DNA from 3 places in the Aquibium microcysteis genome. Region 1 is predicted to be linked to each of the others. Evidence: predicted binding sites of a transcription regulator. Region 1 holds the regulator's gene; each other region holds the start of a gene.

Region 1 (2,194 bases):
CCATTTCCAGAGGACCAGATCTGCATCGCGACCATCGGCTCCGATGGCGAAACTGGGAACGAGAATGCCAGACACGCCTTCGAACGAAAGACGGTCATAGATCGCCCATGAGGGTGGACGGCGACCACGTGTGGTCAATTCCATCCAGCCGCAAGCCATGTCGTCGATCGACACGGCGTTGGAACGCCGCTTCGTCGGTGCGAAGATCGACGATCCCGTCGCAATCAACGTCATAGGAACAAAGCACCAGAGGATCGATCCGGCGCGCGAGCCCATGGCTGACTTCTTTTATCGCGGTAACGATTTCGAGGGACAGATAGAGGGCAGGCACGCCTTGCGGATTGAACCGTCCACCCCGGATCGCGGCCCCATCGCCGGAAATCGGCTTGAACGACCAGCGAGGATCATGGGCGCGGAAGCAGACCCCGCGAAATCTCACGCAAAGCCGCCGAGCGCGACGTGATCGAGGTATTCGCGCACCGCGGTGGCGCGCCCTTCCTTGACGAGAGACTCAGCCGTTCGTCCACCGAATGCGGGAATCGGCTGTGCCCTGTACCAGGACATGGCCTGTTTGGGTCCGCCGGACCATTCTTCCACGCGTCCTAGGATTTCGAGCATCTCACGAAGCCGGGACTGCGTCTTTCGCGAGCGACTGCGGGCTGACTTGAAGATGGATTCCGACGCAATCCCAGCGGTTTCCGCCAACTGCGACTTGGACATCCCGAAACTGTCTGTAATCCGATCGACCAGGATAAGGCCGGTCCCATCAGAGACATGGGCTATCAGAGCCGCATCGTGCGGCAAGACTGAAATGACATTCATTGCCTGCTCTCCTGCCTGCGTACGAGACAGAAGATAGGGCAATACCGACTGGACCCCAAGCGAACCTCCCGCGTCACGCCTCGCGGATGGCGTAGCCGGAGCCGCGGATGGTGCGGATGACGTCGGGCATGCGGCCGTTGTTCACGGCCTTGCGCAGGCGGCCGACATGGACGTCGACGGTGCGCTCGTCGATGTAGATCGTCTCGCCCCAGACGTTGTCGAGCAGTTGCCCGCGCGAGAAGACGCGGCCGGGATGCTGCATCAGGAACTCGAGCAGGCGGAACTCGGTCGGGCCGAGCTTGATCTCGGCCTTGCGCCGGTAGACCCGGTGCGCCTCGCGGTCGAGCACGATGTCGCCGACCTTGAGCACGGAGGACAGCACCTCGGGCTTGGCCCGGCGCAGCAGCGCGCGGACGCGGGCGACGAACTCGGGCGTCGAGAAGGGCTTGACCAGATAGTCGTCCGCGCCGGTCGAGAGGCCGCGGACCCGGTCGCTCTCCTCGCCGCGCGCCGTCAGCATGATGATCGGCAGGCGCTCGGTTTCCGGCCGCACGCGCAGGCGCCGACACAGCTCGATGCCGGAGATGCCGGGCACCATCCAGTCGAGCACCAAAAGGTCGGGCACGCTCTCCTGCAGCCGGATCTCGGCCTCGTCGCCGCGCGTGATGATCTCGACCTGGTAGCCCTCGGCTTCGAGATTGTATTTCAGGAGGACGCAGAGCGGCTCCTCGTCCTCAACGACCATCACCTTGGCGGCGATCATCTATCGTTCGTCCTTCAGGCCGTGGCGTCGGAGACGGCCGTCTCGTCGACGCGCGGGCGGGCCATCGGCAGCTGCCGGCCCGTCATGACATAATAGGCGTTCTCGGCGATGTTGGTCACGTGGTCGCCGATGCGCTCGAGGTTCTTGGCGCAGAACAGGAGATGCGTGCAGGCGGTGATGTTGCGCGGATCCTCCATCATGTAGGTGAGGAGTTCGCGGAAGATCGCCGTGTACTGGATGTCGATCTTCTCGTCATCGGCGCGCAGTGCCGGCAGTGCCTCGGCGCGGCGCTCGGCATAGAGCGCGACCACGCCGCCGACCTGGTCGTGCACCAGCGCGGCCATCGCATCGATGGAGTGCGACAGCGGCTTGGGCGTCGCCGACTGGCCGACCGCGCCGACCCGTTTGGCGATGTTCTTGGCGAGATCGCCGACGCGCTCGAGGTCGGACGCCATGCGGATGGCCGAGACGACGGCGCGCAGATCCTGCGCCATCGGCTGGCGCCGGGCGATCAGCGTGATCGCCTGCTCGTCGATCTCGCGCTGCTTGGCGTCCATGATCGCATCGTCGGATATGACGCGCTGCGCCAGGGCATTGTCCGACGACAGC
Region 2 (2,194 bases), 390 kb from region 1:
ATGCCGTCGCGCGCGTCCACAAGCTGGTCAACGACCTGCAGGCGCCGCTGACGGCGGTGGCCGAAGGCAGGGCCGACGCCGCCCTGAAGGGCGCCGTGCGCGAGGCGCTGGAGATGTTCGTCACCATCATCTCGCCGATGATGCCCCACCTGGCCGAGGAGTGCTGGTCCGCGCTCGGCGGGACCGGGATGGTGGCCGAGAAGGCCTGGCCGGAATATGATGCGGCGCTGACGGTCGACAACGAGATCGTGCTGCCGGTCCAGATCAACGGAAAGAAGCGTGCGGATTTGACAATTGCACGCGACGCGGACCAATCTGCCGTCGAAGCCGCCGCGCTTGCCCTGGACGTCGTCCGGAAGGCGCTGGAGGGGAAGGACCCACGAAAGGTGATCGTCGTGCCGCAGAGGATCGTCAATGTCGTCATCTGATACGGTCGTGTCGAGTTCATGCGCGTTCAGAAGGGCGGCGGCGGCCCTGGCAGGGGCGCTGATGCTGGCCGTCTCGGGCTGCACCGTGCAGCCTCTGTACGGCAGCGCCACCGCTTCCATCGCGCCGGGGGAACCCTCGGCCCGCGTCGCGTCCATCGCCGTCAAGGAGGCGGCGTCCCGCACGGCCGCAGGGCGGGAGATCGCGCAGCGCCCTGCCCAGGAGGTGCGCAATCACCTGATCTTCGGCTTCAACGGCGGGGCAGGGCAGCCTGAATCGCCGCGCTACGTGATGGAACTGGAGGTCCTGCAGCGGACGACCGAGACCGCGACGGTGCAGCGCAAGCGCAACGAGACCGAGCCCTCCGCCGGAGCAGTCCGGCTCACGGCAACCTACAGACTCGTCGATCCGGTCACGACCGCGGTCGTGGCCAGCGGCACGCGCAGCGCGACCGCCACGTTCGACCGGCCGGTGCAGCTCTTCGCCGAATCGCGGGCGGAACGCGATGCCGAGAATCGCGCCGCGCGCGAGCTTGCAGCCTTCCTTCAACTCGCCGTGATGCAGGACCTCGCCCGGCTGTGAGCGGACTGAGCGGCGGAACGGCTTCGCTTTCGAGGCGTTGAATCGGCCGTCGTCATTCTTGCGTCACAGATATGGTCAAGACAGGACGCGACCGGAGGGGATGTCACATGACTCTGCAAACGTCGCCGTCATCGATCGCCAGGTTGCTCGGCAGCCGTGCCCTTCATGACGATGCACGCGCCGCCGACCGGCACATCGTGGACCAGCTCATCCACGAGCGCTCGCTGAAGCTTTCCCGGCACCCGCTCTGGCCGCTGATGCGGCCGTTCCTGTTCCGCATCTTCAATTACCATGAGGCGGTTCGGATGGCGGATGCCATCGCGGGACTTCCCGGCGTCGAGGCGATGCAATATCTGAGCGACCTTCTCTCGCTGGACATGGCGCTCTCGGGCATCGAAAATCTCCCCGCGCAGGGAAGCTTCATCCTGGCTCCGAACCACCCCACCGGCATTGCCGACGGCATCGCCGTGTTCGATGCGCTGAAGCACCACCGGGCCGACATGGCGATCTTCGCCAATCGCGACGCGCTGCGCGTGGCACCCGGGTTCCGCGACCTGATCATCCCCGTGGAATGGCGTGCGGGCGAGAAATCGCATGCCAAGAGCCGCGATACGCTCGCGATGACCGCCCGGGCCTTCTCCGACGGCAAGGCCGTGGTGCTCTTCCCGTCCGGCCGCATCGCCTACTGGAACGAGGGAACCCTGACGGAGCGTCCCTGGCAGACCTCGGCGGTTGCCCTGGCGCGGCGATACGAGGTGCCGATCGTGCCCGCCCGCATCACAGCCCGCAACTCCGGCCTGTTCTACTTTCTCGCCAAGCACTCGACCGAGCTTCGCGACATGACGGTCTTCCACGAACTCCTCAACAAGAAGAAGTTCGGCTTCACGATCACCTTCGGCAGGCCCATCCCGCATGGGCGTCTGGTCGGCGAGCCGGCCGACGTCACCGCCGCGCTGCAGCACCATACGGTGCACGGCCTGCGGCGTGATCCGCAGGCCGTGTTCGACGCGCTGTCGACAATCCAGAGCTAGGCCGGCGGCAGCGGTCCGGCGAGACGCTGCCGAGGCCGCGGCATCGCGGCGCCGCTTTTCGAACGCCAGTCCGGGAACCCCTCGCCGACGCGGGCATTGCTTAATGCATGTCGAGGAGGGACAGGACATGAAGATCGTGCTGGTGATCCTGAGCG
Region 3 (2,194 bases), 180 kb from region 1:
CGGCGGGGGGAACACCGGCACGTGATCGGTCAGGTGCCTGGCCGCGCCCACCGGTACGTTCTCGAACTCGTAGGTCACGACCGCCGAGCGCGCCGCAAGCGACGTCAGCGCCGCGCGGTCGTCATAGGCGGCGAGGATCTGGCCGTTCGCCACCTGCGCGGCCGGGCAGTCCGGCTGCGGATCCAGGATGGCGGTGCGGAAGCCGAGACGGGCGGCCGCCATGGCGAGCATGCGGCCGAGCTGGCCGCCACCGATGATGCCGATCATGTCGCCGGGGACGAGAGGCCGGATCATGCGTCGTCCGACGGCCGCAGGGCGACCTTCCCGGTCTGGGCGGCGCGGTAGCGGTCGAGCCGTGCGGCCAGGGCTTCGTCGGACAGCGCCAGGACGGCCGCGGCGAGCAGCGCGGCGTTGACCGCGCCGGCCCGCCCGATCGCCAGCGTGCCGACCGGAATGCCGGCGGGCATCTGAACGATGGACAGGAGGGAATCCTGTCCGGACAGCGCCTTCGATTCGACGGGAACCCCAAAGACCGGAAGCGGCGTGAGCGACGCCGCCATGCCCGGCAGATGCGCGGCCCCGCCGGCGCCCGCAACGATGACCTTGTAGCCGGCCGCCTTCGCTCCCCTGGCGAAATCGAAGAGCCGTTCGGGCGTTCGGTGGGCCGAAACGATGAGGGAGTCGTGCGTGACCCCGAGTTCGGCGAGCGTGTCGGCCGCATGACGCATGGTGCCCCAGTCCGACTGGCTTCCCATGATGATGGCGACTTCGGGACGTGCGCTTTCCAAGGATCCGACCTTTCCCACCAAAGCCGCGCCTTAACGGAATACCAACCATGCCGCAAGAAAAACGGCGAGTTCGGCCCGGGGCTGCCGCATCAGGCGATGATGTCGGGGATCACGCGGTCCTCGAGATGCGTCAGCCTGTCCTTGATCACCAGCTTCTTCTTCTTCATCCGCTGGATCTGGAGCGGGTCGCAGCCGGTGGCGATCATCGCGTTGATCGCCGCGTCGAAATCGGCGTGTTCCTGCTTCAAGCGCGCAAATTCAAGACGAATTTCGGCCTGTTCCTGTTCCGACATGCATGCTTCCCCGGCGCAGGAGTCCGCGCCCAAATGGCAGGACCGGGCTCTGGCCCGGGCCGCAGCCCTATATCACATTTCGAACCGACAGAAAATGCTACCACGGCACATTCGACAGGGCGGCGCAGTGGTGGCACACTGTCATCGCGTTGTCATGAATCGCGACCTGCGGTGGGACGCGGTTCCTGACGTCCGAACGAGGAAAGGGAGCACCACGCATGTCTCTGACGTCGCACATCGAGGAACTGAAGCGCAAGCATAGCCAGCTCGACCGCGAAATCGCGGAAGCGATCGCACGTCCGTCCACCGACGACATCGAGGTCCGCCAGCTCAAGCGTCGCAAGCTCGCCCTCAAGGATGCGATCGAGAAGCTCGGATCGCATCGCACGACCCACTGACGAGCCAACGCCCGCGCTCCGCGTCCCTGCGCCGGAGCCGGGCGAGCCAAGACCGGCGGATCCTCCTGCCGCCGGTCCCTTCCCCGGGGAAGGTCATTCGGTCCAGAACTGATCGATCCAGATGTTGAGACGCGTGAACCCGTCCGGGCTGAGCGCGTAGATCCGTCGGGTTCCATCGCGGCTCGCGATCACGAGCCCGGCGTCGAGAAGAACTTTCAGATGCTGCGAGACCGCCGGCCGCGAGACCGGCAGTCCCGCGGCGAGCTGATTGACGGTCTTCGGCCCCCGGCGCAACTCCTCGAGGAGGTGGCGGCGGTTGGCGTCGGAAATCGCCATGAACGCGTCGATCGTGACCATGGACTCACGATAGCCGCTCCCCGGGCAAACTCAAACCCGTCCCACGGCCGCGGCGCGCGACGCAGGGCCGCGTCGCACGATCCGCTCGCCAGGCACCCTGTCAGGCTGCGTCCTTCCTGTTCTCGCCGCCGTCCAGGCCGCCGTCGCCGCGCGGATCGAGGCGCAGTACTTCGGGGGTGGTCGCGCGCTCGGGCGGGAGAGAACTGAAGGATTCGCGCTCCTCGACCGGCACGGGGGCACGACGCGTGATGCGCAGGAGCGTGTAGCCGGCGATCAGGAGGTGGGCGAGTGCAGTCGTCAGGAACAGGCTCTCCGGCCGCATCCGGTCCATCAGCGCCCCGCCGACGATGGGGCCGAT

The links. Region 1 encodes PhoB, which activates phosphate uptake and scavenging genes when phosphate is short. Its sites were predicted from a motif close to TGTCATNNANCTGTCAT; they were not measured.
Positions count from the first base shown of each region.
Region 2: IAI54_RS19280 (1-acyl-sn-glycerol-3-phosphate acyltransferase) is a predicted target of PhoB. The motif match lies at 1,059-1,075, and genes of this name have one in related genera.
Region 3: IAI54_RS18260 (YdcH family protein) is a predicted target of PhoB. The motif match lies at 1,221-1,237, and genes of this name have one in related genera.

Region 1 is NZ_CP061080.1:3,737,395-3,739,588, forward strand. Features, by position in the region: partial or broken gene IAI54_RS17380 (RES family NAD+ phosphorylase) at 1-439, opposite strand, end outside; gene IAI54_RS17385 (MbcA/ParS/Xre antitoxin family protein) at 436-822, opposite strand; gene phoB (phosphate regulon transcriptional regulator PhoB) at 896-1,585, opposite strand; gene phoU (phosphate signaling complex protein PhoU) at 1,600-2,194, opposite strand, start outside.
Region 2 is NZ_CP061080.1:4,123,465-4,125,658, reverse strand. Features, by position in the region: gene leuS (leucine--tRNA ligase) at 1-428, shown strand, start outside; gene lptE (LPS assembly lipoprotein LptE) at 415-1,008, shown strand; gene IAI54_RS19280 (1-acyl-sn-glycerol-3-phosphate acyltransferase) at 1,116-2,039, shown strand; gene IAI54_RS28990 (BA14K family protein) at 2,167-2,194, shown strand, end outside.
Region 3 is NZ_CP061080.1:3,917,702-3,919,895, reverse strand. Features, by position in the region: gene IAI54_RS18275 (5-(carboxyamino)imidazole ribonucleotide synthase) at 1-294, opposite strand, end outside; gene purE (5-(carboxyamino)imidazole ribonucleotide mutase) at 291-755, opposite strand; gene IAI54_RS18265 (YdcH family protein) at 878-1,081, opposite strand; gene IAI54_RS18260 (YdcH family protein) at 1,300-1,479, shown strand; gene IAI54_RS18255 (ArsR/SmtB family transcription factor) at 1,573-1,836, opposite strand; gene IAI54_RS18250 (MFS transporter) at 1,937-2,194, opposite strand, start outside.